One region of the Pontivivens nitratireducens genome, then DNA from elsewhere that is predicted to be linked to it. Evidence: riboswitches for the same ligand, from Rfam matches in the RefSeq annotation. Region 1 holds a riboswitch; the other holds the start of a gene.
The links. Region 1 has a riboswitch for cobalamin ahead of G8E03_RS05215 (energy-coupling factor ABC transporter permease). Riboswitches for the same ligand answer to the same signal wherever they lie in the genome.
Positions count from the first base shown of each region.

Region 1 (26,805 bases):
CCGAACATCGCATGCTCAATCACGGCCGAAGGCGCAGTCGCGCGGCCTCGGCATAGGGCCGGTTGCGGTGGCCATCGGGGGGAAAGCCCTTGACCTTTAGCGATGTGACCTGTTGAACGCCTGCATCCCGTCAATATCAGCCGCGCAGGGGCTACTTTGCATGCAAGACGATAACAGAAATCTGATCCTGGCAATGGGGCTCAGCCTCGCTGTGCTGCTTGGCTGGACCGTTCTCTTCCCTCCGGTCGAGCAAACGCCGCTGACAGCCGAGCAGCAAGCCGTCCAGCAAGAGCTGCTGGGCGACGTTGCAGATGGCACCCCCGCAGGTAACATCAGCGTGCCCGCAGTCGATACGCCGGTTGTCGAAAATCGAGCTGCCGCCCTGACCAGCGTGGATCGTGTTGCGATCCGGACCCCCAGTCTGAGCGGTTCGCTTTCCCTGACTGGCGGACGGGTCGACGATCTGCACCTGACCCACTACCGCGAAACGCTGGATCCCGATAGCGAAACGGTGACGCTGCTCAATCCCGCAGGTGGCCCGGCGGCATATTACGTGCAGCACGGCTGGGCGCCCGCCGGTGGCCTGCCCGCCGATCAGGTTCCCGGTGCGACCACAGAATGGCAACTTGAAAGCGGTGAGGCCCTGACCCCCGACACGCCCATTACCCTTAGCTGGGACAACGGCGCCGGTCTGATCTTCCGCAAGACGTTTACCGTGGACGATGATTACATGTTCACCGTCACGCAATCCGTGGAAAACACGACCGATGCAGCCGTGCGCATGTACCCCTACGGCATCATCGACCGCATCGGTGAGCCTGAGACCATCGGCTTCTACATCCTGCACGAGGGCGTGGTTCGAGAGAGTGACGGAGAGATCAACGAGATCGACTACGACAACATGCCGGACAACGATTTCGACGTGCGTGAGAACGCGAATGTCGATCTGATCGACGTCCAGAACAGCGGCTGGATCGGGTTTACCGACAAGTACTGGATGACGACCCTGATCCCCGAGGGCGGGCCGTTCACATCGGTGGTGCGCTATTCGGACCGCACGGAATCCTATTCCACCCAGGTGCGGATGCCGGTGGTTGAGGTTGCGGCAGGTTCGCAGACCGACAGCACCTCGCGCCTGTTCGCGGGTGCTAAGGAACGTGACGTGCTGACCCGCTACGAAGACGCGCTGGGTGTGGAACGTTTCGTGGATTCGATTGACTGGGGCTGGTTCTTCTTCCTGACGAAGCCGATCCACTGGCTGCTGACGCTGTTCAACAGCTTCCTCGGCAATTTCGGTGTCTCGATCATCCTCTTGACCCTGTTCATCAAGGCTCTGCTGTTCCCGCTGGCGTACAAATCCTACGTCTCGATGTCGAAGATGAAGAAGCTCCAGCCCGAGATGGAGGCGATCAAGGAGAAGGCCGGTGAGGATCGCGCCAAGCTTCAGCAGGAGATGATGGCCCTCTACAAGAAGGAAAAGGTGAACCCCGCCGCGGGTTGCCTGCCGATCCTGTTGCAGATCCCGATCTTCTTCTCGCTGTACAAGGTGCTGTTCGTCGCGATCGAGATGCGCCAGGCGCCGTTCTTCGGCTGGGTGCAGGATCTCAGCGCGCCCGACCCGACCTCGTGGATGAACCTGTTCGGTCTGCTGCCGTTCGAGGCACCGGACCCTGCCAGCTTCATCGCGATCCTGTCCATTGGTGTCTGGCCGATCCTGATGGGCATCACCATGTGGTTGCAGCAGAAACTGAACCCGGCACCCGCCGACAAGACGCAGGCGATGATCTTCGCGTGGTTGCCCTTCGTGTTCATGTTCATGCTGGGCCGGTTCGCCGCAGGACTGGTGATCTACTGGGTGGCGAACAACACCATCACGTTCACGCAGCAGTACCTGATTATGCGCAGCCAGGGCGTGAAGGTGGACCTGCTGGGCAACATCCACTCGAAGTTCCGCAAAAAGAAGGACGCGGAGTGATCCGGGTCTCCGCCCTCTGGCGCCATCCGGTGAAGGGAGTGGGGGCGGAACCACTGCAATCGACAATCCTGCGGGCGGGTGAATGCCTGCCCGGGGACCGCGCCTTCGCCATCGCGCAACAGGGGGCGGAAACGACCGGCACCTGGGCTGCATGCCGTAATTTCGTGCGTGGCGCAAAGGCGGGGAGCCTGATGGCTGTATCCGCCCGGCCCGATGGGGATAACTATATCTTCACTCATCCGGACCGGCCCGACCTACGGGTCGCCCTGCCCGCACAGGGCGATGACCTGATCGAATGGATCAAACCCCTCTACCCCGACAACCGGCCTGCGCCCGAACGACTGGTCACATCCCGCGAGCAGGGGATGACCGACGCCGCGTTCCCGTCGATCTCCCTCCTGTCGGATGCCTCACGCAGCGCGCTTGGTTCGGCGGCGGACGCGACGCTGGATCGCCGTCGGTTCCGGGGCAATATCTGGCTGGACGGGTTGGAGCCGTGGAAGGAATGGGACTGGATCGGCAAACGCCTGCGCATCGGGGCTGCGCTGTTGGAGGTTCGCGAACGGATCACACGCTGCCGCGCGACTCATGCCAACCCCGTTACAGGGCGCGATGATCTGGATTTGCTGAACGTTCTGGCGCAAAACTGGGGCCACCGCGATTTCGGTGTCTATGCCGTTTGCGTCGAGGGCGGTGAAGTCCATATTGGCGATGAGGCTACCGTGCATGACCGGACCCGATCCTGATACGCGCCACCCGCTCGAACACGCGCCCGGTGTGGTCTTTCTCAAGCCGTTGGCCGCTGGCCGCCCGAATGTCGAAATCGGGGATTTCACCTATTACGACGATCCCGCGCGGGCCGAGGATTTCTTCGAGCGCAACGTCCTCTACCACTACGATTTCATTGGCGACTGCCTGCGGATCGGCGCGTTCTGTGCCATCGCCACGGGCGCACGGTTCATGATGAATGGCGGCGCACATGCCATGGGCGGGTTTTCGACCTTTCCGTTCAATATTTTCGGTCATGGCTGGCAGGAGGGATTTGATCCCGCCACATGGGTGGCAGAACAGCGCGGCGATACCATCGTCGGACCCGACGTCTGGATCGGGCGGGACGCCACGATCATGCCCGGTGTGACCATCGGGGCCGGTGCGATCATCGCGACCGGCGCACTGGTCACCCGCGACGTCGCCCCCTATGCCATCGTCGCGGGCAATCCCGCGGTCGAGATTCGCCGCCGGTTCGACGCCGACATCGTGGACAGGTTGCTGGGGATCGCCTGGTGGGACTGGCCGGTGGATAGGATCACGCGCAACCTCAACGCGATCCGCGCTGCCGATATCGACGCGCTGGCGAACGCAATTTGATCTCGCACCCGGACGGCGCATGAAGTATCCCGAAGCTCACCGTCCGGGCCGATCGCCCGCGACAAGGACAATTCTGGAAGGTGCCGCCCCATGACCCCTCGTTTCCCACTGGCCGAAACACCGGACGCGGCGGCGCTGGCAAAGGGCCGCTCGCTGTTTCTGGGCCCGTGCGAATTCGTGAAGGGCGTGGTCGCGATGGAGGGTTTGCCGCCTGCGGACCGACTGGAATTCTGCATGGCGGGCCGCTCGAACGTGGGCAAGTCCAGCCTGATCAACGCGCTGACCGGACGCAAGGCATTGGCGCGGACCTCGAACACACCCGGCCGTACGCAGGAGATCAACTTCTTCGCGCTGGCCGACACGCATTACATGGTCGATCTGCCCGGCTACGGCTTCGCCAAGGCACCCGTTGCGGTGGTCGCGAAATGGCAGGCACTGCTCAAGAACTATCTGGCCGGGCGCCAGACCCTGCGCCGTGTCTTCCTGCTGATCGACAGCCGCCATGGCGCGAAGGAGGTGGACGAGGAAATCATGTCCGTGCTCGACCGCGCGGCTGTGCCCTTCCACACCGTAATGACCAAGATCGACAAACCGCGCCCGGCTGATCTGGAAGCATCGCTGGAGCGCACCCGGCAGATCATCGCCAAGCATCCGACCGCCTATCCGGAAATCATACTAACCTCCTCCGACAAGGGGGACGGGGTCGAGACCCTGCGCGCGATCATCGCGGGCCTGAACTGAGAGTTGGGGATGGAACTGATGGAAAAATCGACTGCATCGAGCCGCGACTGGCTCGCCACCGCGCGCACCTTGTCCGAGGCGCTGCCCTATCTGCAACGCTATGACGGTGCGACGGTCGTGGTCAAATTCGGCGGTCACGCAATGTCCGACGACGCGGCGATGGAACGCTTCGCCCGCGATATCGTCCTGATGAAGCAATGCAACGTGCATCCGGTCGTGGTTCACGGCGGCGGGCCGCAGATCAATCAGATGCTGGAACGGCTCGCCATCAAATCCGAATTCATCGACGGCAAGCGCGTGACGGACGAGGCAACGGTCGAGGTCGTCGAAATGGTGCTGGCCGGCCGCATCAACAAGCAGATCGTGCAGGCGATCAACGATCAGGGGGGGCGCGCCGTGGGGTTGAGCGGCAAGGACGCCAAGCTGATCGTGTGCGACAAGGCCACCAAGACCCGCAAGGATCCTGACAGCAATATCGAGAAGGTGCTGGACCTCGGTTTCGTCGGGGAACCGTCGGAAGTGAACCCCGGCGTGATCAAGCTGTTCACGGACAGCGATTTCATCCCCGTCGTGGCTCCGATCGGCGCAGGTCGCAACGGTGAGACGTTCAACATCAACGGCGACACCGCCGCCGGTGCGCTGGCCGGTGCATTGAAGGCGGATCGCCTGCTGCTGCTGACCGATGTCGCCGGAGTCAAGGACGCCGACGGCGATGTGGTCACGCGCCTGACCCCCGCCGACGTGCGCCGCCTGACGGATGAGGGTGTCATCTCCGGCGGGATGATCCCCAAGACGGAAACGGCCCTGCACGCGATGGAGAAGGGCGTCGGTGCCGTGGTCATCCTGGACGGGCGCGCGCCCCATGCCTGCTTGCTGGAACTGTTCACAGAACATGGTGCGGGTACCCTCATCAAGGCCTGATTGTCATGGCCAGCGCCCGTGCCGCTGGCATCGGGCGGTTCGATTTTCCCCGCAACGTCCTTGATTATGACAAGGGTTTAATTCGGTATTGCTGCATGAAGAGAATCGTTTTGATCCGCCACGCAAAGTCCTCCTGGTCCGATCCAGATCAGGAGGATATCGCGCGCCCCCTCAACCAGCGCGGGCGTTTGTCCGCAGCGCTGATGGCCGCACAGATCGTTGAGCTCGATGCGGCCCCGGACGCCGTATGGCTGTCGCCCGCCGCCCGCACGGTGGAGACGTGGGAGCGCATGAAACCGATCCTGGGTGAGGTTGAGGCGGAAACGCACAAGGCGCTCTACATGGCCGATCCGGACACGATGCTGAAAATCCTGCAGTCCACGTCACCCAAAGCCAAAACAGTGGCGATCGTGGGGCATCAGCCCGGCGTCAGTGCCTTCGCGCGCAAGCTGTCCGACGGAAAAATCGGGCCGACCTGCGCACGGGCCTTTACCCATTTTCCGACAGCCGGACTGGCAATCCTGTCCACTCAGGAGGAAAAGTGGTCAAAGGTCACATTCAAGTCGTGCCGGTTCGAACATTTCTCGGTTCCCAAGGATCTGGTATGACCCCCACCACCGGGACACCCTTGTAGTCGTCTCAGGGTGTATACACATGATAACCAGTGGAGTTGGAGGGAATCACATGAATGCCATTCGATCTATGGTCCGGGCCGCTCAAACGATCCTGTCGGGTCGCAATGCGGATATTTTCATCGAAATTTCCAATGCGACGGGCGTGTCCGCGTTCCGTCTGGCCGGTATGACGCGATCTGAAATCCTGCAAACGATCCGTGATGCGGGCATTCCCCTGTCCACGATTCCGATGCACATCGTCCATGCGCTCGGTCTGGTTCACGCCGACTGATCGGCGCAACCTACTGGTTTTCATGCCATCATACAGTTGAGGCCGGCCCCTGCGGGGGCTAGGGTTGTGCCATACCCACCGGCGGGCGGGAACCATCTGTAGGAGGGGGCAATGGCAACCGAAGTCACGACCGATCCTCTTTTGCTGTCTGCCGCCATCTTCCTTGGTTCTGCCGTCATCGCCGTTCCGATCTTCAACCGGCTGGGTTTGGGATCTGTGCTGGGCTATCTGGCCGCCGGTGCCGTGATCGGACCGTTCGGGCTGGGCCTGTTCAGCGATGTGGACGGCATACTGCACTTTGCCGAGTTCGGCGTCGTCCTGCTGTTGTTCATCATCGGTCTGGAGCTCAAGCCCGCGCGGCTGTGGCGATTGCGGTCCGACATTTTCGGGCTGGGAACGCTGCAAATCGTCCTAACCGGAGCGATCATCGCCGGGTTCTGTTATCTGGCGGGAGTGTCCGTTCCCACGTCCATCGTGACCGGGGGCGCGCTGGCGCTCAGTTCGACCGCATTCGGTGTGCAGATCCTGCGAGAGAAACAGGACCTGAACGCGCCCTACGGCGACCGGGCGTTTTCCATCCTGCTGGCGCAGGATCTCGCCATTGTGCCTCTGTTTACTCTGGTCGCGCTCCTCGGGCCGGCCTCCACGCCGGAGGGGAACGTCTGGATCGAGGGCAGCATCGCGGTGGGGGCTGTGCTGGCGCTCTACGTGACGATCCGATATCTGATGCGCCCGTTTTTCAGGGTGATGGCCGCCACCGGCTCAAACGAATTGTTCCTGTCCGCGGCATTGCTCGTGGTAATCTGCGCGGCCCTGTTGATGAACGCAGCCGGGCTGTCCATGGCGCTGGGGGCGTTCATCGCAGGCGTCCTGCTGGCGGAGAGCGAGTTTCGCCACCAGTTGGAAACGGATATCGAGCCGTTTCGCGGATTGCTGCTTGGCCTGTTCTTCATGGGCTTTGGAATGACGCTCGACTGGTCGCTCATCGCGGATTTCTGGTGGATCGTCACCGGCGGAGCGCTGGGGTTGTTCGTGGTCAAGGCGCTGGTGCTGTACGGGCTGTCGCGGTTGTTCCGCTCCCCCCATGCCGACGCGCTGCGGATCGCGGCGACCATCGGTCAGGGGGGGGAATTCGCCTTCGTCATGGTGTCCCTCGCGACCAGCGCCGGGATCATGAGCGGGACTGTCCCCTCCACGCTATCGGCCATCGTCACATTGTCCATGGTGCTGACACCCGGCGCCGTCGCGCTGGCAGAACGCATCCTCGACCGTGGGGAGGACGAGACCGCCTGCGGAATGAACGGCCCGGACGCGGCAAAGCAGACGCGGGCCATCGTCGCGGGGTTCGGGCGTGTGGGGCAGATCGTCGCGCGGCTGCTCAGAATGCGGGGGGTCGAAGTTACGATCATCGACAACTCACCCCGCCGCATCCGCATCGCGGAAACCTTTGGCACGCGCGTTTATTTTGGCGACGCCCGCAGGCTCGACATTATGGAGAGTGCCGGGGCAGGACGCGCGGATATTCTTTTTCTGTGCATAGACGACAGGAACGGTGGCGTCGAAACGGTGGAGAAACTGCGCGAGCGGTTCCCCCAGTTGAAGATATTCGCCGACACCTATGATCGCTTCTCTGAGAACCTGATGCGTGCGGCCGGCGCTGATTTCGTCATTCGTGAAAAGTTCGAAAGCGCGCTTCTGCTGGCGCGTCGGGGCCTCGAGGAACTGGGCGACGCGGAAATCTGCGACGATCTGATCGAGGAATTCCGCCGGCGGGACGAGGAACGCCTGCAACTGGAAACCCAGCATGGTTCCGTCAAGGCGTTGGAAATGTTGCGTCAGAAATACGTGTTGGATGAGGAATAGCGCACGCCGCATCCCGTGTGACGATCCGTAAATTTCGGAACACAGGGGGCAAAAGACGGTTCACCGTCACTGCCAGACCTCGGACCTAGGTTCCGGCTTACAAGATCACCCTCGGTTCACCGCACCCCGGCACACCATCGCAAACATGAAAGACCGCGCCTGACAGGGGGTCGGCGGCGCGGGACGCCGCGTCCATTCCCTCATATGCGGTGGTCGCGTACAGGGCCCCTTCCGGCGTCAGGGCCGGGCATGTGACCTGCGCCACCGGCAGATGTTCCACATGATCCACCCTCCCGTCCGGGGCATGTCGCACAATCTGTCCGGCACCCCAGCGCGCCGACCAGATATAGCCATCCGCATCGCAGATCGCGCCGTCACATCCTTCGGCCTCCACAAAGAGTTGCCGTCCTGCCACAGGCCATCCCTGCCCGTCCAGCGCGACGGTCCAGATCGTTTTGGCCGCCGTATCGGAGAAATACATCCGGTCCCCCTGCGGTGCGAAGCAGATCGAGTTGCAGATGGTGATGCGGTCGAACATCTTGCGGATTTCGCCTCTATAGTAGCGGTATATCGCCCCCGCACCCGGCTCTGCCGTCCGGCCCATCGTTCCGATCCAGAATCCTCCATGGGGGTCCGCGCGCCCGTCATTCGAGCGGGTGGCGGAATTATCCGCCTCCAGTGGCGCGACGAGGGTCCGCGCCCCGTCGTCGATGTCGAACATCCACAGGCCGGTTTCGCTGGCGATCAACAACGTGTCGTGATCTATCCAGCCCGCCGCGGAATGGGCTTCGTCAAAGGACCAGTCGCGCGCCTTGGTGTAGAGCCGCTTGCCCAGAATATCGAACCAGAACAACTCGCCCCGGTCAGGGTGCCACAGCGGCCCCTCCCCCAGTTCGCACAGGCGGTCGTCATAGATCTCAGCCATCGAAGACCCCGTCATAGGCGGTGACGACGGCTGCGGCCCGGTTCGCCACCTCCCGCGGCGACATCCCCGGTTTGTAGAGGGCGGAGCCGAGACCGAAGCCATCCGCGCTGGCCGCCGCCCAGTCGGCAAAGTTCGACGGCCGCGCCCCACCCACGGCATAGACCAGCGTCCCCTCGGGCAGCACGGCGCGTATGGCTTTCAAGCCCTCGATCCCCGCCATGCCTGCGGGAAACAGTTTCAGCGCGTCGGCTCCGGTCTTGAGGGCGGCGAAACATTCGCTGGGCGTGAAAACCCCGGGAAAGGACTTCATTCTTAGGGTTTTCGTGCAACGGATCACTTGCAGATCGCAATTGGGCGATACGATGAAGGTGGCCCCGGTTTCCTTGACCGCGGCGACCTGCTTTGTGGTTAGAACCGTGCCCGCGCCCAGTTCGGCGCAGTCCCCCACCGCGCCGACCATGTTGCGGATCGAGGTCAGCGGATCGGGGGAGTTCAGCGGCACCTCGATACGTGTGATGCCCGCAGTGACCAGCACCTCGGCAATCGCCGCTGCCGCCTGCGGCTCAACCCCGCGCAGGATCGCGATCAGATGTCTCATGATGCCTCCCGCGCGGCGATCAGACCCGCCAGCACCATAGCGGTTCCGTCGTGACATTGTGCTGTCAGGCCCACGGCCTCCAGCCCTGCGCGATAGGTTTCAGTCACGTTCGGCGCGCCGATCAGGGCGACCTCTTGCCCCAACCAATATGGCTTCATCGCCGCCAGTTCCACACCGAGCAGGGTTCCCCACAATCGCGCCCGCGCGGCTGCACCGTCGCTGCCGTTGAGCACTTCCGCAGCCCGGATGCCGAACAACGCCGTGGCCAGCCGTTCGGGCCGTGAAAGCGCGTCGTCCAGCGCCGTTGCGAAAGCCTCCCCGTTCCATCCGTCGCCAACTGAATGATTCAGGACGGAGCGTTGCGCCAGCAACTGAAACAACTCACCCGTCATGGCGGTGCGGAAATGGCAAAGCTCGCCCGCGCTGATCCGCGCCCATTTCGTATGGGTTCCAGGCAGGCACAGCACGCCGTCGAAATCCGGCTGCCCGGACAGGAAACCGGCGATCTGCGTTTCCTCACCCCGCATCACATCCGCCGGTTCGGCCTGCGATGCGCCTGACAGGATGTGCACGGTCAAGCGCGGATCCTGCGTCGGCGCGATGACGGTACGCGCGGCGGGCGCGCATGGCACGGGTTGATAGGGTGCTTCGATCCAACCCTCTCGCGAACCGACCGTTCCGCAGGCCCAGACGTCCACCGGCCCGTCGATCCAGTCTGATACCAACGTCAGCAAGGCCCCCTCGAACTGCTCGCGGTCCAGCACGTTTCCACCTGCGTCCGAGGTCGCCTCGGCCACGACATCGCGTCCGTTCATGGCCCAGACCCGCAGGTTCGACATGCCCCAGTCGGCGGCGATCCATTCAGCTTTCATCATCCGGTAAACACCACGCCGCCATCCACGACCATTGCCTGAGCGGTCATCATCCGACTGGCCTTTGACGCCAGAAACAAAGTTGCATCCACGATGTCGCGCGCGACGAGGTGCTCCTTCAGGCATTGCCCGTTCAGATGCTCCCGCAGGGAATCCTCGGTGGCCCACAAGTCCATCTGACGATCGGTCAGGACCCAGCCGGGGACCAGCGCGTTGACACGGATCGCGTCCGGCCCGAACTCACGCGCATGGGTGCGCGTCAGGCCCAAAATCGCCGCCTTCGCTGCGACATAGGCCGGATAGCCCGCATTGCCCATGCCATAGGACGCGGAGGAGAAATTAACAATCGCGCCGCCCCCCGCAGCGCGCATTCTGGGCACCACATGCTGCGTGGTAAAGAAGTGCGGACGCAGATTGACCGCGTGGTTCCAGTCCCAATCTTCGACCGAGTAGTCCAACGTGTCGTGCCGCGTGTCGTTCGCGGCATTGTTTACCAGAACTGTGATCGCTCCGAACTTGTCTGCCGCCTCATCCATACAGGATTTGAGGTGATCGACATCGGTAATATCGCATTTCATGAAATGGGGGCGGTTGGCGTGTTCACGCTCCATCCGGTCGCAGAATTCCGTCGCATCGGAACGTTGGACGAAACTGACATGCGCCCCCGCAGCAAGGAACCCTTCGGTCAGGGAGGCCCCGATACCGGAGCCGCCGCCGGTGATGAACACCGACTGTCCGGCAAGGTCATGAAAGGTCGCGTATTCGGTCATCAATGGCTCTCCCGCGTGAGGGGGCGGATATCCCGGCCCAGTAGATCAAGGTCAGTAGATTGGGGTCGGCGTTCCGGTGCGTCTGCATTACAGGATATAGCTTGGAATGGCTTCGGGTATACACCCAGCCCAACCAGCTTGACCGTGATGAAGACCCCACCCATCGGGCGGGGATGTGCTGATCATTGGCCCGCTTCGATCCGGCCCACGTGATGCTGTTCGACGCGAAGTCGGCAACCGGGGTTCGGCAGCGACAACTGACGCGGAACGGAACCAATTCACGGCTGCGCTGTTACTTATACAATCGCAACTGAACGGACGGACTGAAAATGGAATTCATTCTTGGAATTATCTGGCTCGGACTCTGGCTCTGGGCACTGATCAAGATTCTCGGCTCGAGCGCAAGCACGGGCTCAAAGGTACTCTGGGTTCTTCTGGTGCTGGTGTTGCCAGTCATCGGATTCATTATCTGGTTCTTTGCCGGACCAAAATGACCTAAATCATATACTTACGCTTGACGCGGCAGGGGAAACCCTCGCCGCGTCTTTCATGTCCGGTTCAGAACTCGACGCCGACCTGCGCCTTGATCCCGTCGCGGAACGGATGCTTGATCAGCGACATCTCCGTCACCAGATCGGCGGCCTCGATCAGTTCGGGCTTTGCGTTGCGACCGGTCAACAGAACATGGGTCATCTGCGGTTTTTGGGTCAGCAGGAATTCGACGACCTCGTCGATGTTCAGATAATCGTAGCGCAGCGCGATATTGATCTCATCCAGCATCACGAACTGGATATCGGGGTTCAGGATCAGCTCCTTCGCCTTGGCCCAGCCTGCCTCGGCCGCCGCAACATCGCGCGCGCGGTCCTGTGTCTCCCAGGTGAACCCCTCACCCGAGACGATGAACTGGCATTCGTCCGCGAAGCGTTCGCGCAGGAACGTCTTCTCACCCGTGTCCCAGTTGCCCTTGATGAATTGAACAACGGCGCAGGGCATTTCGTGCGCGATGCATCGCATGATCATTCCGAAGCCGGAGGAGGATTTGCCCTTCCCCGGACCTGTATGGACCATGATCAGGCCCTTCTCCTCGGTCTTGGTCTGCATCATCTTGTCACGCGCGGCCTTGATCTTGCGCATCTTCTCCGCATGGCGGGCGTCGGTGTCATCACTCATCGGTGTCTCCTCGCGGCGTCTGGCGACGCATCAGATAAATATCCATGATCCAGCCGTGTTGGGCCCGGGCCTCGGCCCGTGCGGCCATGATCTGCGGTGCGGTCTCGGCCAGGGGGCCGGACAAGTTGATCTCCTGCACCATCCCGGCATAGCCAGACCACCAGATATGCACCCCTTTGGGCGGGATGGACTGAAAACTGCATTGCCCGTCCAGCATTACGGCCAGCGTGTCCACGCCATCGGGCCAGCCGGCATCGCGCAACTGCCGCCCGGTGGTCACCGTGAATGGTGCGCCCAGATCGTTGATCGGGATGCGGTGCGCCGCTGTCAGCGCCTGAAGGCTGGTGATGCCGGGCACCACGCGCACCCGCAACGGCAGAATCTTCGCAACCCGATCCGCAATCCGCAGCGTGCTGTCATATAGCGATGGATCGCCCCAGACCAGAAACGCGACCTTGCCCTGTGGCCCCAGGTTTTCGCGGATTTCCCGCACCCAGATCGCCGCAATCGCATCGTGCCAATCCACGACGCGGGCATGGTAGTCCGGCGTCGCCTCATCCCGCGTCGGCAGATCGAAGGACACGACCCTCGTTCCTCCGGTCAGGACCGTATCGCAAATCTGCCGTCGGACCCGCGCCAGATCGGATTTGTCCTCGCCCTTGTCCGGGATCAGAATCAGATCCGCATCGTTCAGCAACCGGGCCGCCTGCAAGGTCACATGCTCGGGATTGCCGGTGCCGATACCGATCAGCATCAGGTCGATCATCGCTGACCCCTTATGAAAAACGCGGCCCCCGTGCAGGGACCGCGTTCGCGTACTGGATTGGCCTGGATCAGGCTGCGTTATGCAGGCGCGGCGTGAACAGCTTGTTGTCGCGCATGGCCTTGGCACCGGCCAGCAATCCCAGATCAAGCAGCGGCTCGATCAGCACGACCGTCATGTAGGCCGCACCGAATGCCATGACGGAGGATACATTCTCCGCGCCGAAGCCTTGGCCGTAGAACGCCCAGAACGCGACCCAGGCGACCGTGCCGCCCTGGAATGACGCGGACAGCGCCACGACCTGGCGGTAGCTCAGATCGACATAGGCGGTGCCCGGCGCGATAACGCGTGCGGCGATCGCTTGCAGCGCGAACAGCGGAACCAGCAGCGTGGTGACGTTCATCGCGTATTGCGGCAGGTCGGTCGGCGCCAACAGCATCCCTTGCAACAGCAGGCCAAGCGCGAGGCCAATTGCAGCCGGTGCCGCGCCAAGGATCAGGAACAGGCTGGAACCGAGGATGAAGTGAACCTCGGACACGCCGACAGTGAAGTGCGGCAGCACCTCGAAGAACACGAAGACCGCGACCGTCGCGACCAGCGCCCGCGCGATCAGCGCCACGGGGCCGCTCTCCAGCAGCGTGTTCCAGGTCAGCTTCGCGGCATAAACACTCGCCCCTGCTGCGGTGGCATAGCTCAGTCCGATCTTGGCGCCATCAACGAGGCCCGGTTCGATATGCATGTAGTTCATCCTTTCAAGACCGTCTCACCCGACGGCGTTTCAGTGCTGGGCCGTGGCCCGGTTTCGCGCCCCCCGGTTCGCCTTGCGAGGGGGATGACGGCAGGTCTCCTGACTTGCGGGTCGACATCCGTCCGAACCTTCCCAGCCCGGGGGCCAGTGGCATTCATCGAACGGACTCTCCGCCTACAGTTGCGGGGGCAGTCCCGGTATTGGCGTGGCTTCAGCACACCGCACCGTGTTCCCTTTTGATCCCGACATCGTGATATCGCCGGGAACCGTCCCTTTCAGTTGCCATGCTGCAAAGCCGTGTGTCAATCGTCGCCTTGGGCCAATGCTCCGAAAAGGATCAGGGCGGGCGTGGTGCTGCTGGTGGCCTCCAGCCGGGTTGCCAGTGCCGCGACACTCATCCGCTCGACGCTCTGCTCCGGTGTGCTGACGGCATGGGCCAGCAGCGCGGGCGTGTCATGGGGTAGGCCGGCATCCATCAACTGCCGCGCCAGTTTGGGCCATGTCCGCTTGCCCATGTAGACGACGGTCGTGGCCTGCGGATCGGCGAGGGCGGACATGTTGATATCCTCGGGCAAGGCACCCGCGATGTCGTGACCGGTGATGAACTGCACCCGCCGCGCGACCAGTCTGCGCGTCAACGGAATACCGACAGCCGCCGCCGCGGCGGAAGCTGAGGTGACACCTGGAATGATCTCGTACTTCATCCCGGCGGCCCGCAGCGCCGTCAGCTCTTCCTCCAACCGGCCAAAGATGCCCGCATCGCCGGATTTCAAGCGCACGACATGCTGGCCTGCCTTGGCGTAGTCCACCAGCAGCCGGCTGACGTGATCCTGCGAGGGTGAGGCCCGCCCCGCCCGCTTTCCGACGCCCACCAGATCGGCATCCTTGCGCGCATGATCCAGAATCGGCCCGGCGGACAGGTCGTCGAACAGGATCGCGTCTGCCTTGCCCAACCGGTCCACCGCCTTGAGCGTCAGAAGTTCCGGGTCGCCGGGACCGGAGGATACGAAGCTGACGAAACCGCTCATGTCCCCTCCGCCGTGATCAGATGAAAGAACGTGCCAGTGGCATGGTCGCGGCGCGATCCGGTCTCGACCACCGGCTGGCCATTCGCGTCGGCCACCTCCGCGAGGGGGGCGTCGGGCTGCTCCAGAATCGAAGAATAGTGAAACTCATGCCCGCGCAGTTTCTGCCCGTCGGCCAGCGTCGCCATGCGGTAGCCCAGATGCATCTTGCGCTTCTCATACGAGGTCACGAGGCCGAGCAGCCCGGCCATCTCATGCCGCACCCCGTCCTTGTCGATCAGCGCCTGGCCCATCGCCATGTAGCCACCGCATTCACCATGCACCGGCCCTGTCCGGGCGAAGTCCCGCAAACCGTTCAGATAGGTCCGCGCCGCCGCGATCCGTCCGGCGTGAAGCTCGGGGTAGCCGCCGGGCATCCACACCACATCCGCGCTCGGGTCGGGCGCCTGATCGGCAAGGGGTGAGAACGGCAGGATCTCGGCCCCTGCGGCGCGCCAGCCATCCTGAATATGGGGATAGACGAAGGAAAACGCGGCATCCTGCGCCAGCGCTATCCGCTGACCGGGCGGAACAACAGCCGCCAGCGGCGCAGCCTCGGGCATCGGATTGCACCGCGCCGCTGCCCGCAGCGCCTGCAAATCGAGGTTGTCGCGAATGAACGTCGCCGCATCGTCCAGCAAGGTGTCGATGCCCTCATGCTCCAACGCCTGGACAAGGCCGAGGTGACGCTCCGGCATCTCGGTGTGGCTGTTGCGGGGCAGAGCGCCGAAGACCTCTATCCCGGCGGCCTCCATCCCCTCGCGGATCAGGCGTTCGTGTCGGGGGCTGGCCACCCGGTTCAGAACCACGCCCGCGAACGGCATGTCCGGGCGCAGGTCGCGAAAGCCCAGCGCCGTCGCTGCCGCCGATTGCGCCTGTCCCGACACGTCGATCACCAGAACCACCGGCCAGCCGTTGCGGGTGGCCATGTCCGCACTGGCACCGGTGCCGGATCGCCCGTTCAGCGGCACACCGTCGAACAATCCCATGGACCCCTCGGCCAGCACCAGATCGGCACCTGCCGCGCGCGCGCTCAACCCGTCCAGCAAATTGGCATCCATCGACCACGTGTCGAGGTTATAGGACGGTCGCCCCGACGCCGCGTGGTGAAAGGCCGGGTCGATATAATCCGGCCCGCTCTTGAACGCCTGCACGGTCAGTCCCGCATCGCGGTAGGCGCGCAGCAGGCCCAGCATCAGCGTCGTCTTGCCCGTCCCCGACGCGGGGGCGGAGATCATCAGGCCCGGCGGCATCATTCCGTCCCTTCGGGGAACCGTGGCTGGGTCCCGACAGGCCGGAACCGGCGGTCATAATCACCGGCGTAAAGCTGGCTTTCGTCGAAGCCTTCGGCGGCCAGCGCCGGACCGACGAGGATCAGCGCCGTGCGCGCCACTTCCTCACCCACCGATGCCTCGATACTGCCCAGCTTCGCCCGCACGACCCGTTGATCGGGCCAGCTGGCCCGCCAGACCACCGCCACCGGACAGTCGGGGCCGTAGTGAGGGGTCAACTCCTCCACCACACGCGACAAGACATGCACCGACAGGTGGATCGCCAGCGTCGCGCCGGTCCGCGCGAAATTTTCCAGCGTCTCGCCGGAGGGCATCGCGCTCGCTCGGCCCGAGGTGCGCGTCAGCACGACCGATTGCGCCACGCCGGGCAGCGTCAGCTCGTTTTCCAGAACCGCCGCCGCGGCCGAGAATGCCGGAACCCCCGGCGTCACGTCATAGGGAATGTCCAGCGCGCGCAGCCGGCGCAACTGCTCACCCATGGCCGACCAGATCGACAAATCGCCCGAATGCAGCCGCACCACGTCCCGCCCCTGCGCGTGAGCCGAGGATATTTCCGTGATGATCTCATCCAACGACATCGGCGCGGTGTTCACGATCCGCGCGCCCTCGGGGCAATACTCCAGCAAGGCCGCGGGCACCAGCGATCCGGCATACAGACACACCGGGCAGGCCGCGATCAGGTCGCGCCCGCGCAAGGTGATCAGATCGGCGGCCCCCGGCCCCGCGCCTACGAAATGTACGGTCATCCATCCTGTCCTTCCGCTATGGCGGCAGTTGCCATGCCATCCGACGATATCCGCCGGGTTACTATCAGGCGCGCCTGCGGTCCAGCCGCGACCAGCGCCGTTGCCTCCGCCAGGGAGCCTGTTCCGAATTCGGCCAGCACCCGGGCGGAGGTCGTCGAGGTCTCCACCCCTGCCAGTGCAGTCTGTGCCACCCCGACCACCGGCAGGCCGGGGATCAGGCCGCGCAGGGCTTCCGCCTTGCGGTCCAGCGTGGCCAGGGCATCCACCTGCGCACCGCCCAGCGCGTCATGGATCGCGGCGGCAGTGGCCTCGGCGCGAAACCCGATTCCCGCAACTTTCATCCTATGATATTCCTTTCACGACGCTCCACTGCGTGACGGGACGCGCGGCGATCCAGCCGCGCATCCGCCCCAGCGGTTCGGCCTCAGCGATGGAAAACTGCATCAACCGGCCCCCGTGATTGGCATGCCAGCCAGCCAGCAAGGCCTCCGTTTCCAGCGTGACGCCGTTCATCAGCAGGCGCGCGCCCGTCGGCATAGCGTCCCAGACGGCTTGCAACATCGCCTCACCCGCGCCGCCGCCGATGAACACGGCATCGGGCGTGGGCAGTGCCGCCAACCCTGCGGGCAGCCGCGCGGTGGTGACGCCTATCCGGTGATCCAGCCCGAATTGTGCCGCGTTCGCGACGATATTTTTCGCGCGGTCCGCCCGCACCTCCACCGCCGAGGCGCTGCCCCCCGCCGCCAGACACCACTCCACACTGATGGAGCCGGAACCGGCCCCCAGATCCCACAAATGTTCCCCCGCATGGGGCGCGAGGGTCGAAAGGGTCAACGCGCGGATCGGTTGTTTGGTGATCTGTCCATCGCTCTGGAAAAGATCGTCCGGCAGGCCGCAGGTGCGCGGCAGGCCGCGCCCACGCGCCTCAACCGCCACCACGACGGGCGCGCATATATCCGTCAGGTCGAAGGCCTGCGCCGTGCAGGAACGTACACGTTGCTTCGGACCGCCCATCGCCTCCGCCACGATAACGCGCGACGTGCCGAAGCCTGTTTCGCACAGATAGGTCGCCAGCTCCGCCGGGGCCGCGCCATCGCGCATCGTGCAGATCAGCCGCGCGCCATCCTGCAACACGGGCCGCAAACGCGCCATCGGGGCCGCGTGCAGGCCGATGCATTGCACCGCCTCCATCCGCCAGCCCAGCGCCGCCGCGACCAATGCGAAGGTGGACGGCGCGGGATGCGCGGCCCATGCGCCAGGGGGCAAGGCCTCGGCCAGCATCGCCCCGGCCCCGAACCAGAACGGATCGCCCGAGGCCAGTACGACCACCCGCCGATCCTGATGCGCCAGGACCGGCGCGATCGAAAACGGCACCGGCCAAGCCGCGCCCCGGGCCCCGGCATCCACCAATTCCAGATGTCGCGGCCCGCCGAATATGATATCGGCTGCGTCCAAGGCCCGAAGGCTCGCCGCGCTCAACCCGTCGCGACCGCCTTCGCCCAATCCGATGATCGTGATGCGGGGATCAGACATGCGCGTACTCCTGCTCGGCGGCACGACCGAGGCCAACCGCATGGCGCAAGCCCTGCACGCGGCGAAGATCGACGCCGTCTATTCCTATGCGGGACGCACGCGTCATCCTGTCCGCCAACTGATCCCGACCCGTTCGGGCGGCTTCGGCGGTGTCGACGGCTTGCGCGCCTATCTGGCATCCGAGCGTATCACGCATGTGATCGACGCCACGCACCCCTTCGCCGCGGGGATGAGCCGGAACGCCATCGCCGCCTGCGACGGACCGCTCTGCGCCCTCGAACGCCCCGCATGGCAAATTGAGGAAACCTGGACCCGTGTGCCTGATATCGAGGCGGCGGCCAGCGCCCTGCCCGACCGCGCGGCGCGGGTCTTCCTCGCCATTGGCAAGCAGCATATCGGACTGTTCGCGGACACGCCGCACCACTATCTGCTGCGCCTGGTGGACCCGCCCGCCGAACCGTTGCCCCTGCCGCGTGCGAACGTGATCGTCGCCAAGGGGCCGTTCGATTACGCCACCGACCTCGCCCTGCTGCGCGACCACGGGATCGAAGTGATCGTGTCGAAAAATTCCGGCAGCGAGGGCGCACGGGCAAAACTCGACGCGGCCCGCGCCCTGAACTTGCCGGTCATCATGATCGACCGGCCAGCGATACTCGCACGCACTGTTTTCGCGACGCAGGCCGAGGTTATGCGCTGGCTTACTCATTCAGCGGATCGCGGCGTATAGACGAACCGGCCGACGCGCCGCGTGTCCCGGTTGCCAACGATGACGACGGTGCGCATATCCGCCATGTCCGGTGTCGCCTCGTCCAACGTCACTGTCACGATCCGTTCCTCATCCGTGCTGACCGCGCGGGCGAAGGAGATCAGCGTGTCGCCGCCGCATTCCTCACGCAAGATCTCCAGCGCGCGCGCGAACTGGTGCGGCCGGCTTTTCGAACGTGGATTGTAGAACGCCATGGCGAAACCGGCGCCCCCCGCCGCGCGCAACCGCGTTTCGATCAAGTCCCACGGCTTGAGGTTGTCGGACAGGTTGATCGCACAGAAATCATGGCCCAGCGGCGCGCCGATGCGCGCCGCCGCCGCCAGCATGGCGGTGATGCCCGGCAGCACCTGAATATCCAGTTCGCGCCATGCCTCCGGCCCCGCTTCCAACGCCTCGAACAGGGCTGAGGCCATGGCGAAGACGCCCGGATCGCCTGACGACACCACGACGACGCGCCGGCCCTGCGCCGCCATATCCAGCGCATGTGCAGCACGGTCCAGTTCCACCCGGTTGTCACTTTCATGCAGGGTTAGCCCGTCGCGCGGCGCGATCCGGCGCACATAGGGGATATAGCCCACCACGTCCGTCGCCTGCCCCAATGCATCCTGCACCTGCGAGGTCACGAGCGCCTCATCCCCCGGTCCCAGACCCGCGATCACGACCCAGCCCTGCGTCGGGGCGTTCATGGTCTGCGCCCCTGTCCATGCACCACGACGATGGCAAAATAGGGCACCTCACCGTCGAAATCGGTCAGCTTCATCACCTTCTGCCCCGGCATCGTGCCACGCTCGACCAGCCAGGCGCGATCCAGCTTTCCGGCGCGCTGCAAGGCGCTGCGCACGCGCGGCAGGTTGCGCCCGATCTTCATGAAGACCAGCGCGTCCGACCCCTCGGCCCGCGATGCCAGCTCATCCTCGGGCAATGTCGCCATCAGAACCGTCAGCACGTCGTCGCCCCAGGTGATCGGCTGATCCGTCGCGGTCCAGCAACCGGACATGCCGGTGATGCCCGGCACGACCTCGACCTCCACCCGCCCTTGCAAGCGGGAGTGAAGGTGCATGAACGAGCCGTAGAAGAACGGATCGCCCTCGCACAGAACGATCACGTCACCGCGCGCCGCGACATCCGCCAGCCGGTCCGCCCAATCGTCGTAGAAAGCGGCCAGCGCGGATTTGTATTCCGGGCTGCCGAAATGCAGTTCCGTTGTCACCGGGTATTCCATGGGATATTCTGTCACGCCGTCCGCCAGCATCCCCTCGACGATCCGGCGCGCCTGCCCCGCGCGGCCCTCCTTGCGGAAATACGCCACATGCGCCGCACCCCGGATCAAACGGTCGGAGCGGACGCTCATCAAATCGGGGTTGCCGGGGCCCAGACCCGTGCAGATTACCTTGCCCATGCTCTCACTCCTTGCGGCTGGCCAGCGCGTTGATCGCCGCCACCGTGATGGCCGATCCGCCCAGCCGCCCCACGACCGCAACACTGGGCACAGGGGGGGCCGCCATCAGCGCGGCCTTTGATTCCATCGCTCCGACAAATCCGACCGGGCAGCCGATGATGGCCGCCGGGCGCGGGCAATCCGGATCCTCCAGCATGTTGAGCAGATGGAACAGAGCCGTTGGCGCATTACCGATCGCCACCAGCGCCCCGGCCAGATGCGGTCGCCATAACTCCAGCGCCGCAGCGGAGCGTGTGTTGCCCATCGCCTTTGCCATTTCGGGCACGCGCGGATCGCGCAGAGTGCAGATCACCTCGTTTTCGGCGGGCAAGCGCGTGCGCGTCACCCCCTCGCTGACCATATGGGCGTCGCACAGGATCGGGGCGCCTGCCTCCAACGCGGCGCGCGCGACGACGGGCATATCGCCGGAGAAGGCGATGTGCTCCTCCAGCCCGACCATGCCGGCGGCGTGGATCATCCGCACAGCGACGACCTCCTCCTCGGCGGTGAAGCGCGACAGGTTCGCCTCACGCCGGATCGTGGCGAAGGATTCCAGATAGATGGCCGCGCCATCGGTCACATAGGTATGGGGCATGGTCAGCCTTCGAATAATTCGTGGGGTGCCGCGATCAGCGCACACGGGTCGAGGTCTGATCGCACCGGCGCGTCACCGGCACAACCGTTTCGGATCAGAACGAAGCGTCCGCCAGACTGCCCGGTCAGGGTATAATCCTGCGGACGCGGGTGGGCGCAGCCCTTGGCACAGCCTGAAACGTGCAGCCCCTTGCCGGGGGGCAGCGCGCCTGCGAGGGCCTTCGCCACCTCGCGCGTTGCGACCAGACCCTGCGCGCAATCGGGCGCACCCGGACAGGCGGAGACTCGCAGCACCGGATCATCGGGGCGCAGGATATCGGGGTGATCCGGGACCACGCCCCCCTCGACCAGCAGCATTCGCCACGGGGTCAGGCGCACGGTGCCAAGCGCGGCCAGAACCTCCGCCCGGATTCGCCCGAAGGCAAAGCCCGCCAGCCCCGTCCTATCGACCGTACCAGCCGGGCGCGCCTCAGCCCCCTTGAACCGATGCGGAAGCGGTCGCACCAGCCGGGCCATGCGCTTTTCCGTGCCGGTCCGGAACCACCGTGCCATGTCCAGCGCGACGGTGACGGCGGTGTCGGCGTTGACCGCACAGCCCTCGCCCGCGCCATCGGCCCGGCAGATCAGACCATCACGTCCACGCTCGATCCGAATATCGGCGGAGGTCTCACGCAGCAGTGGTGCCGCACCGCAATCCACCGCGAACCCGAACTTTCCAGGCAGGTCCAGATCGACCGCGTCAACCAAGGCCGCTTGCAGATCGAGCGCAATCCTCTGCGTCAGGTCGCCGGTTGTCCAAAATGGCGAGATCACCAGATTACGCCGCGACTCGGCCGCCGGGTCCGAATCCAACAGGCCCAGGTCGCGCAAGCCGTCCTGAACGTCGCCCAGCGCGGGTTCCGCAACACCGCGCAGTTGCAGATTGGCCCGCGCCGACAGGTCGATCAGCCCACTTCCGAACCGCGCGGACAGGGCGGCCACTCCGCTGGCCTGCCGCATGCTCAACCGGCCCATCGGGGGGCGTATCCGGACCAGATATCCGTCACCCGACATCATCGGGCGCAGCGCGCCGGGACACCATCCCTTGACGATCGGGCTTGCGGTTTGCGGCGTCATCACGACAACTCCGCCAGAACCGAGTTGCGCCGCGTCACCCACAGACCCGCCGCGTGCAGGGCCGCGAACCGCGCCCGCAATGCAGCCAGCGCCGCCGGGTTTTCCCGCTCCATGAACGCGACCACTTCGTCGCGCCCCAGCGTGGCATCGAAATAGGCGTCGAACAGGTGACCGGGCACGACCTGCGCCAGATGCGCGAAGGCCGCCATATTGTCGAGGGTGGCCGCAACCTCCGCCGCGCCGCGAAAACCATGGCGCATCATGCCGTCCGCCCATGCCGGGTTCGCGGCTCGCGCCCGGACGACTCGGGCGATTTCCTCGGGCAGGGTGCGCGCACGCGGGCTGTCCATCCGCGTGCTGTCCATGTGGTATAGCGCCGGGGCCGCGTGGCCCAGCGCGGCCAGTGCCGCGGCGAAGCCTGCCTCGTGACTGGCGTAATCCTCGGCCAGCAGAACATCCGTTTCGGCCAGATCCTGCACATGCACGAAGGCATCCGCCGTGCCCAGCCGCGCCTGCAAGGCCGCGCGATCCCGTGTGGCATCGCCCTGGGCGTTGATCGCCCATTCGGAAGCGCTCAACCACGCCTCACCAGCACGGCTCCGCGCATCGTCGGTATAGATGTCGAGGTCCGCCCCCATGGCCAGGCCGAACTGCCCCGGCTTAGGCCCGAAGACACGCGGCGTGCGGGCCTGATAGGGGTTGTCCTCCACGCTCTCGTCCCGCTCGGCCAGGGCATCCGCCGCCAGTTCGAACATCTGCGCCAGTCCGGGAAACACATCCCTGAACAGGCCGCTGACACGCAGGGTCACGTCGATGCGGGGCCGGTTCAGCAGGACCAGCGGCACGATCTCGAACCCGCTGACGCGTTCGGACCCGTCATCCCAGATCGGGGCGAGGCCGGCCAGATGCAGCGCCATGGCGAATTCCTCACCCGCTGTGCGCATCGTCGCGGACCCCCACAGATCGACGACCAGCCCGCGCGGCCAGTCGCCATGATCCTGCAAGTGTCGCCGCAGCAATTCCTCGGCCAGCTTGACGCCCTGCGCATGCGCGGCCCGCGACGGGACCGCGCGCGGATCGGTGGTGAACAGGTTGCGCCCGGTCGGCATCACGTCGCCCCGTCCGCGATAGGGGGAGCCTGACGGCCCCGCCGGCACCCGTCTTCCGTCCAGCGCTGCGTGCAGCCCTGCCATTTCCGCTGCGCCGCATTGACCGGTGCCATAGACATGCAGCCCGTCACCGAACTGGCTTTCCTTGATATCGCAGACGAAGCGGTCGATGCGGGTGATCGCCTCAGCCATCGAGGCGTCGGGCGTCAGGCCCAGATCATCCTCAACCCCGCGCGCGCGGGCCTCATCCCGAATCGCGCCGATCAACCGGTCGCGTCGCGCCGGGTCCAGACCGTCAGCGGTGGAATATTCGTCCAGCAACTGTTCCAGCCGGCTCAGCACATCGGGCACAGCGGAATCGGCCATCGGCGGCGGCAGATGCCCCAGCGTAACGGCCCCGATCCGCCGCTTGGCCTGCGCGGCCTCACCCGGATCGTTGACGATGAACGGATAGATAGTCGGGGTCGGCCCGCTGAGCACTTCTGGCCAGCACGCCTGTGACAGGGCAACGGACTTGCCCGGCAACCATTCCAGCGTGCCATGCGCGCCGACATGGATCAGCACGTGCAGACCGCGCGCCCGCAGCATCAGATAGAACGCGACATAGGCGTGCCGGGGCGTGCGGGCCAGATCGTGATAATCATCGTCACGCTGCGCCACCGTGCCGCGTTCCGGCTGCAAGGCGACCAGGGCACTGCCTGCCGTGACGGCACGGAAACGGAACATGCCGCCGGTCACATCCGGGTCATCCTCGACCGCGCCCCATGCTTGCAGCAGATCCTCTTGCAGCGCGTCGGGCAAGGTTTCCAGCGCTATCACGTAATCTGCGACCGGCCATTCGATGACCTGCGTTTCCAGCGCGCGGCCCAGATTCTTCGGCACCTCGACGGTGTAGCCCTTGGCGGCCAGATCGGCCAGCATGGCGGCGCTCGATTGCAACGGGTCCAGCCCGACCGCATGCGCCAGATTGTAGTCGCGCCCCGGATAAGTGGACAGCACGACAGCCAGCCGCCGATCCGCCACGGGGGCCTGCGCCAGTCGGTGCCACGCCGCCACCTTGTCTGCCGCCGCCGCGATCATGTCCACCTGCGGGCGGTGGCCGAAGCGGGCGAATTGCAGATCGGGGTCTTTCCTGCCCGGCTCCTTGAAGCTGACCAGCCCGGCGAACAGCCGTCCGTCAACCTCGGGCAGGACCACATGCATGGCCAGATCGGCGGGCGATAGCCCCCGGTCGCCCAGCGCCCAATCCTTGCGCCGGGCCGTGGACAGCGACACCTGAAAGACCGGCACCTGCGCCGCATCCAGCGGCGATGCGGCCCCACCTGCCCCCTGCGCCGAGAATGCCGTCGCATTGACGATGGCGACCGGTTGCAGCCGTTTCAGCTCACCCGTCAGCCATTCCGCCGCCTCCGGCTGTTTCAGGCTGGGCGCGAAGGCACCTACAGCCGCAAATCCCCGATCGCGCAAGGCCGCGATCAGCGCATCCACCGGACCGGTATCCGCCGCCGTCAGATAGCTGCGGTAGAAGCTGACGACGACCAGGGGCGCATCCTGCGGCACCTGTGCGATCACGCCATCCTCAGGCGTGTAGAACCCGAAATCCGGCACGGATTTCTGCCCGATCACCGGCCCGGCATACAGACCCGCCGCCAGCGCCATCTGTGCCAGCGCCGCCTGTGCTGCGGCAGCCCCGCCCGCATCGCACAGATGTTGCAAACGGCGCAGCGTGCTGACCGGCATGGTGGACAACTCGTCCAACTGCGTATCTTCACGCCCGTCCGCCGGCAGGATCGCCAGCGCGATCCCCTTGCGCCGGGCCAGATCCTGCACCTGCATCAGGCCATAGGACCAGTAGCCCGCGCCGCCGATCAGACGGATCAGGATGCCCTTGGCGCCCTCCAGCGTATTCTCGACGTAGGTATCGACGGACAGCGGATGTTTCAGGGCCACCAGATTGACCAGCCGCAAACCGGGCAAACCGCCCTTGGCGCGATGCCATCCCGCCGCCAAGGCCCCCAGATCGGAATCCGAGAACGACATCGCCACCAGATCGGCGGGCGTCTGCCCGACATCGAACGGCGTGTCGCCCTGGTCCAGTCCGTGGCTCTCGCGGAAGATGACGTGCATCGTGGGTCAGACCCCCAGCGCGGCGCGAATGGCAGGGGGGTCGATCCGGTCATGCTCGGCGATCACCACCAGCGAGGATACGCGCGGCCGACCGCCCCACGGGGTGTCGTACTGCATCCGCACCCGATCGCCCACGGCCTGTACCAGCATCCGCATGGGCTTGCCCTCGACCGCGATGTAGCCCTTGACCCGCAGCACATCATGCGACCGGGCCAAGCCCTCGATCGCGGATTTCAGCGTGTCGGTATCCGCGATTTCCGGCAGGTCCACCATGATGGTGTCGAAATCGTCATGCTCATGGTCGTCATGACCGTCGTGATGCGAGGGGCGCGCATCCAGATCATCCTCCGCTGCGGCCTCCAACCCCAGGATCACGCGCGGATCCACGTCGCCCTCGCTGATCGCCACGACCGATACCTTGCGCGGGGATTCGGCGGCGATCACGTCGCGGGCCTTTTGCATCTGCGCCTCATCCACCAGATCGGCCTTGGTCAGCAGGATGATATCGGCGCATGATATCTGATCCTCGAACACCTCGGACAAGGGCGTGTCGTGATCGAGCGAATCATCCGCGAGACGTTGCGCCTCCACCGCCTCGACGTTCGGGGCGAAGCGACCGGCGGCGACAGCCTCCGCATCGGCCAGCGCGACCACACCGTCCACGGTGATGCGCGACCGGATTGCGGGCCATTCGAAGGCCTTGAGCAAGGGCTTGGGCAGGGCCAGACCGCTGGTCTCAATCACGATGTGATCGGGCTTTTGCGGCAGGGCCATCAATGCCTCGATCGTGGGAATGAAATCATCGGCAACCGTGCAGCAGATGCAGCCATTGGCCAGCTCGACGATGTTTTCCTCAGGGCAGTTTTCATCGGCACAGGCCTTCAGAATCTCTCCATCCACGCCGACAGTACCGAATTCGTTGACCAGAACGGCCAGACGCCGCCCCTGCGGGTTTTGCATCAGATGCCGGATCAGCGTCGTCTTGCCCGAGCCGAGGAAGCCGGTGATGACGGTCACGGGGATTTTGTTCAGGTCGGTCATGTTCACTCCTGCGGCGGAACGCGCGCGATGGATTGTTTGCGGAAAATTTGCGGGCGCGACCGCCATGGCACGAGGCCATCCTCGCTCGCGGCATAGGCGCTGGCCCCCTCGACGATCTGCGCCACATGCTCAGCCGGGTCGAGACGGCCGTAGACATAGGTCCAGCGGCCCGGCGCGGCCAATGCGATGGCGCAGCCGGTATTGCAGGCCGACAGACATTCGACCGGGCGCAGCTCGATATTTTCGGGCAGGGTTTCGGCGGCCAGCGCGTCCATCAGAACGGCACCGGGGCGCGGGGCCTCGGGGTCGTATTCTCCGACACCCTTGCAGGTCGTACATACCATCAGAACGGTCTTTAC
Region 1 is NZ_CP049811.1:1,060,292-1,087,096, reverse strand. Features, by position in the region: gene G8E03_RS05295 (putative bifunctional diguanylate cyclase/phosphodiesterase) at 1-56, shown strand, start outside; gene yidC (membrane protein insertase YidC) at 161-1,975, shown strand; gene G8E03_RS05285 (MOSC domain-containing protein) at 1,972-2,721, shown strand; gene G8E03_RS05280 (CatB-related O-acetyltransferase) at 2,702-3,343, shown strand; gene yihA (ribosome biogenesis GTP-binding protein YihA/YsxC) at 3,434-4,084, shown strand; gene argB (acetylglutamate kinase) at 4,103-5,005, shown strand; gene G8E03_RS05265 (SixA phosphatase family protein) at 5,101-5,613, shown strand; gene G8E03_RS05260 (hypothetical protein) at 5,690-5,911, shown strand; gene G8E03_RS05255 (monovalent cation:proton antiporter-2 (CPA2) family protein) at 6,023-7,774, shown strand; gene G8E03_RS05250 (SMP-30/gluconolactonase/LRE family protein) at 7,872-8,699, opposite strand; gene G8E03_RS05245 (2-dehydro-3-deoxy-6-phosphogalactonate aldolase) at 8,692-9,300, opposite strand; gene G8E03_RS05240 (2-dehydro-3-deoxygalactonokinase) at 9,294-10,172, opposite strand; gene G8E03_RS05235 (SDR family NAD(P)-dependent oxidoreductase) at 10,169-10,939, opposite strand; gene G8E03_RS05230 (PLDc N-terminal domain-containing protein) at 11,269-11,433, shown strand; gene cobO (cob(I)yrinic acid a,c-diamide adenosyltransferase) at 11,498-12,109, opposite strand; gene cobF (precorrin-6A synthase (deacetylating)) at 12,102-12,875, opposite strand; gene G8E03_RS05215 (energy-coupling factor ABC transporter permease) at 12,943-13,611, opposite strand; cobalamin riboswitch at 13,693-13,906, opposite strand; gene cobA (uroporphyrinogen-III C-methyltransferase) at 13,923-14,648, opposite strand; gene G8E03_RS05205 (cobyrinic acid a,c-diamide synthase CobB) at 14,645-15,940, opposite strand; gene cobM (precorrin-4 C(11)-methyltransferase) at 15,937-16,722, opposite strand; gene G8E03_RS05195 (cobalamin biosynthesis protein) at 16,719-17,063, opposite strand; gene cbiE (precorrin-6y C5,15-methyltransferase (decarboxylating) subunit CbiE) at 17,065-18,255, opposite strand; gene G8E03_RS05185 (cobalt-precorrin-6A reductase) at 18,254-18,982, shown strand; gene cobJ (precorrin-3B C(17)-methyltransferase) at 18,958-19,707, opposite strand; gene cobI (precorrin-2 C(20)-methyltransferase) at 19,704-20,420, opposite strand; gene G8E03_RS05170 (precorrin-8X methylmutase) at 20,425-21,054, opposite strand; gene G8E03_RS05165 (precorrin-3B synthase) at 21,057-22,169, opposite strand; gene cobN (cobaltochelatase subunit CobN) at 22,169-25,405, opposite strand; gene cobW (cobalamin biosynthesis protein CobW) at 25,412-26,446, opposite strand; gene G8E03_RS05150 (DUF1636 domain-containing protein) at 26,449-26,805, opposite strand, start outside.

Region 2 (4,769 bases), on a different replicon from region 1:
CATCAAACTTGGCGTCATGGCCGCAACATCCTGACATCGAAAAGCCCTTTTGAGTCTTTCTTGCACATAGTGTAATGCCTCTAGTCACTAGAGGCTCAAGAGGTATTTCATGTTTTCTATCGGGGAGCTTTCAAAGCGGGCCAAGGTCAAGATTCCAACTATTCGATACTATGAAGAAGTGGGTTTGCTCGCTGCGCCTGAACGCACCGAGGGCAATCAGCGTCGCTACGATGCATCGGGACTAGAACGTCTGAGTTTCATCAAGCACGCGCGTGATCTGGGCTTCTCAATTGAAGCAATCTCCCAGCTGATCGAACTTCAGGGTCACCCGGATCGTTCATGCCAGGTCGCGAAAGAAATTGTCGTCTCGCAGCTCTCCAATGTCAGGGCCAAGATCAAACGGTTACGAGCACTTGAAAAAGAACTGGTTAGGATTTCAAAAGGTTGTGACGGCGAAGGCGTGTCTGAAGAGTGTTATGTGCTTGCGTCCCTGGCCGATCATCTGCTTTGCCGATATGAACACTGACGTATCCAGACCCATACGCTTTACCGTCGAAGTGCTGCGCAACCAAAGGGATTGTCTCATTGTTCACTAAGATATTTCGCCGGATTTTCTCGTCCGATGAGTGATCCTGTTCTTTTGCATATCTGCCAAGGCTGCGACGGGGGGCAACTGGCCGAATTGCGTGCAGCCATTGACCGAGCATTTACCAAAGGGCGCGTTCAAATCGTTGAGCAGCAATGCATGAATGGCTGCGCAAAACCCGTCTCATTTGGCTTGCAATCACCAGGGCGCGCGACCTGCTTCTTTGCCGGTGTAGACCCACAGTCAGACATTGCTGACATTGTGGCTACGTTGCACGCCTATTTGAAAGCCCCGCGCGGATGGATCGAGGACGCTCGGCCTTGTGGCCGACTTCGTTTCTGCCTCGTGGGGCGCGTGCCTGCACTTTAGTTGACAATCCTGACGATCTCAGCAAGCGGAACACCGGAAACGGCAAGGGGCCGGTGATCATTGGCGTTCAGAGTAACCTCGACCGTAACCTCGCCTTCGGGCAAATTGTCGAGATGCACCCATGGCCCATAGAAGCGACCAAGTTTCACGCCATTGATATAAACATGCGCATGCCCTTCTCCAGGCACATGATCACGGCTGGCATTTTGTGGTGAGAACGTAAAATTCTCGGTAATTACATGCAGATTCCATCCCGAGGCGGGATCGCGCATGGCGTGCACCGCCAAGCTGGGCGCAGAGGCATCCGCAGCCATAGAAAGCAGGGTACTGTGATCGTGACTGCCCGCCGTATCCGCTAGGGCATGATTCCCGTGATGGGCAGGGTCGGCGTGATCGTGACCGCCCAGAGTGATCCCGTTTGCGGCCGCAACGGTGAAGCCAATACCACCGCCAAACACGAGGCCGATAATCAGAAGAGGAAGTGAACGATCCATATCATTGTCCAATATCTCAAAACAACAGGTTCGGGCGCACGGATTGTGCGCCCGAACCTGTTGGCTACATTGTTGGCTTATGCAGTCTGCGCCTGATTGGCAGTCGCCTCTTCGCGCGACCAGAAATACCCGGCAAAACCGCCAAGCATCACCCATGCCATCATACCTACCCCATACGCCCGTGCGGCAAACAGCGCACCGATTTCGGTCGGGACAGGGCCGGTAAACACATCGGGTTCGGGCGCACCGATAACATGGGGGACCAACAACAGCACAATCGCCACACCCCAGGCTGCCCAATTTCCACCGAAGGCGATAAGCCACATCGCAATTGCGGCAGCAATAACTGTTGCGTACCACCAAATCTGGCGTACAAAAACATCAGCGGCTGCAACGCCAGGCACTTCCGGGGCCAGCGTAAAGCCGGGGGCAAAATGTATTGCAACAAACCCGGCAATACCCCAGATCAGTCCGGTACGGGCGTTGATCACAGCTCCGCGCGTTTGAGCCAACGCCATCAATGCCACAAGGACCATGGCATAGCCGGAATAGATCAACATGGTGAAGATGATGCTGAGCCCGTCGCGAACCGCATCAAAGCCAGGCAATTCGGGATGAGCCGAGTTGGCGGATTCAGACCCGAAGTGAACAAGATCGCCGCCTTCGTAAAGCTCTGCGTGAAGCAATACGGGCTGCACAAAATAAAGCTGCAACAGAGCGGCAATCAGCCCTGCTGCTGCTCCAGCGAACAACGCGCTGGTCAAAAGACGTGTGAACATCCGCTTAGTGGCAGGGGAAGCCGGTGGCATGACGTACATCATGCGCCGCATCGTGAAGCGTTTCAGCCTGAACATGGCCTGCAACAAAAGTGATACCAAGACCAATCAGAGCCACGGCAATCATTGCACCGATACTTGTCGCAGGTGTCGCCTGTGCGCCCGTTGCGCTTTGAGCATTCATAGTGTCCTCCTTGCCTTCACCCCGAAGGCATTGTGGTTTCTGTTCCGTCCGGCAGGTCTCCTGACTCACGGGTTTCTGTATCCACTTGGCCTTCCCAGATTACTCCAGTGGCATATTCAGTTGGAACTCGCCGCTTACAGTTGCGGGGACAGCCGCGGACTCAGTGCATATACGCACCCCACCGCGTTCCCTCTTGCCCCCATCCAAATTGGATGGAACCGAACGCCCAATAATTACGCAATTCAACAAAGTTCATCAATCGTAAAGTTGGGGGGAATACGTGAAACTGCTTGGAATAATCCAACAATACACCTCATCAATGACTGAGGCCTGGGTCCCGATCTATCTCCCTGTCGATTTCGCGGGTGTTTTCCTTCTCGTCGCCGCGATCCCGCTCGGCGTCACGGTCGTCACCTCGATCTAAAGTCTCACGCGGCTTGTTCAACACGCCTTCCAACCGCTCCCGGATCGACGGCTTGGCCTCTCCATCATCGCCCCGATCCGCCTGGGCCTCTTCAGACCGGCCCAGGGTTTCACGCAAGCGGTCATTGACGCGCCGCAGGTCCGAGGGTTCTTCGACACTCTGCCCACCGGCCTCGTGTTCCTCGCGCCCGACAATCCGCGCCAGCCGATCCCGGATGTCACCATCTCCGCGATCCGCAGACCGATCCTTGCTGGCCGCTGCCCTGAGCGCCGCCAGACCGGCAGACACACGCCCCTGCCCCGCGTCACGCTCGGCCCCGTAAGTGTCCCGCGCCAGTTCCAGCCTTTGCCGCATCTCGGCAAAAAGCGCACGCGCCTGGCGGGCCGCATGAACCGCCCTGCCCCGTTCGGTGACAGGTTCATAGTCGCGACCATCGCGTTCCGCTGTCCGCATCTCGCGTCGTTCCATCGCATTGGCCGCTGGCCCCAGCTTCACCTCCGGATCGCGGTTCAGCTCCTCGGCCTTCAGCGCATCGCCCTGGCTCAAAGCTTCTTCTCTCTGCGCCTCCAGTGACCGATGATCGACCCGCTCTACCTCACCGGCCCGCTGCAGCGCCCGGTTTTGCAACTCGGCCCAAAGCCCGCGCATCTGCTCGATCTCGGCCCCGCCAGTTTTCGCGGAATCAAGAACACGAGTCTTGGTTGTGAACCCCTCCGGTTCCAGCTTGCGGGTGGAAGTCAGAACGTGAGCATGATGATTGCGCTGATCGCCTTCGCGGTGCGGCGCATGGATCGCCACATCAACTGCCACGCCGTAGCGACTGACCAGCTCCTCGGCAAACTGGCGGGTGATCTGCGACCGATCCTCGGCGCTGATCTCGGAGGGCAGCGCCAGCTCCCATTCGCGGGCGGTGACGGAATTGCGCCGGGTCTCGTTTTCCTCGGCGGCGTTCCAGAGCGCGGACCGATCCTGCGCCCAGGACGGGGCATCCTTGGGGGTCAGGATAAAGGTCTTCTCAATGCCGCGCTTGGCGGTGTAATCGTGAACCCGCCCCTCGCGCTGGCACTCGATGCGCTCCCCGGCACGGTAGGCACCCGCCGCCGTCGCGCTGCGTCCGGCGCTGCGTTTGATTGTCTTCACAGAGAGGTGGTAGCTGGCCATCCGCCCTCCCCTCTCGCAGACGACAAACGCCATTGCAATGCCCGCGCGCACCGCAGCAAGGCATCACCAGGCACACCCGTGCCGCCCGGCTCTTGGCCCGTGACAAGAGGTGGAGTGATCGTGCAGAATGGGAGATGCAGCCTGTCCACCATCCTCATTGTCGGACGGGCTGCACCTCTCCCTGTTGGGCGTAAGTCGATGGCTTCGGAACGGTATGTTCCGGGGCCATCGCTGCCACGACCAATTGTCTTTTTCCCTCCGGCCCCAGCCTTATGGGGGGCGGTCCTCCGGGAAAAAGACAGCCCCAACGAAGGGGTGCGATGCACCTCTGAGGCGCGGGCTTGCCGATGTGATCCACCAATCTCCCCAGCCTTATGGAGGGCGGGAGCTTGGTGGATCACATCGGCGGTTTGCCTCGGGCAAACCCGGCGGAGATCAGGGGTTGTTGCCCCACAGATCAACGCCCTCCGGAACGGCAGAGACAAAAACAGACCGGCCCCCACTATGGGGCATCGGTTGGGATTTTGGGGCTGTCGTTCCGGACGCAATCCAACGGCGGACGTTGGACCTGGAGAGTTCGAGAGGCCGGGAGGGCCTTTCGTTCCGTCGCGGATCGCGGCGGAAGGGGTTGGCCATCGGCCGGGGCTTTGCCCCAGAGAGATCGCACGCAAATCTTGGAGCCATAGGTGGAGAGTTTGCATAAGTGCGCCCTTGTCCTTTACAGGCCTACGGGTACGCGCTAACGATGGCTGTGGCAAGACCACACTCGATGCAG
Region 2 is NZ_CP049812.1:3-4,771, forward strand. Features, by position in the region: gene G8E03_RS14955 (MerR family transcriptional regulator) at 110-526, shown strand; gene G8E03_RS14960 (DUF1636 family protein) at 623-955, shown strand; gene G8E03_RS14965 (hypothetical protein) at 952-1,449, opposite strand; gene G8E03_RS14970 (CbtA family protein) at 1,527-2,228, opposite strand; gene G8E03_RS14975 (CbtB domain-containing protein) at 2,233-2,409, opposite strand; cobalamin riboswitch at 2,443-2,647, opposite strand; gene mobQ (MobQ family relaxase) at 2,726-3,994, opposite strand.
Region 2: another riboswitch for cobalamin. It lies ahead of G8E03_RS14975 (CbtB domain-containing protein); the one in region 1 lies ahead of G8E03_RS05215 (energy-coupling factor ABC transporter permease).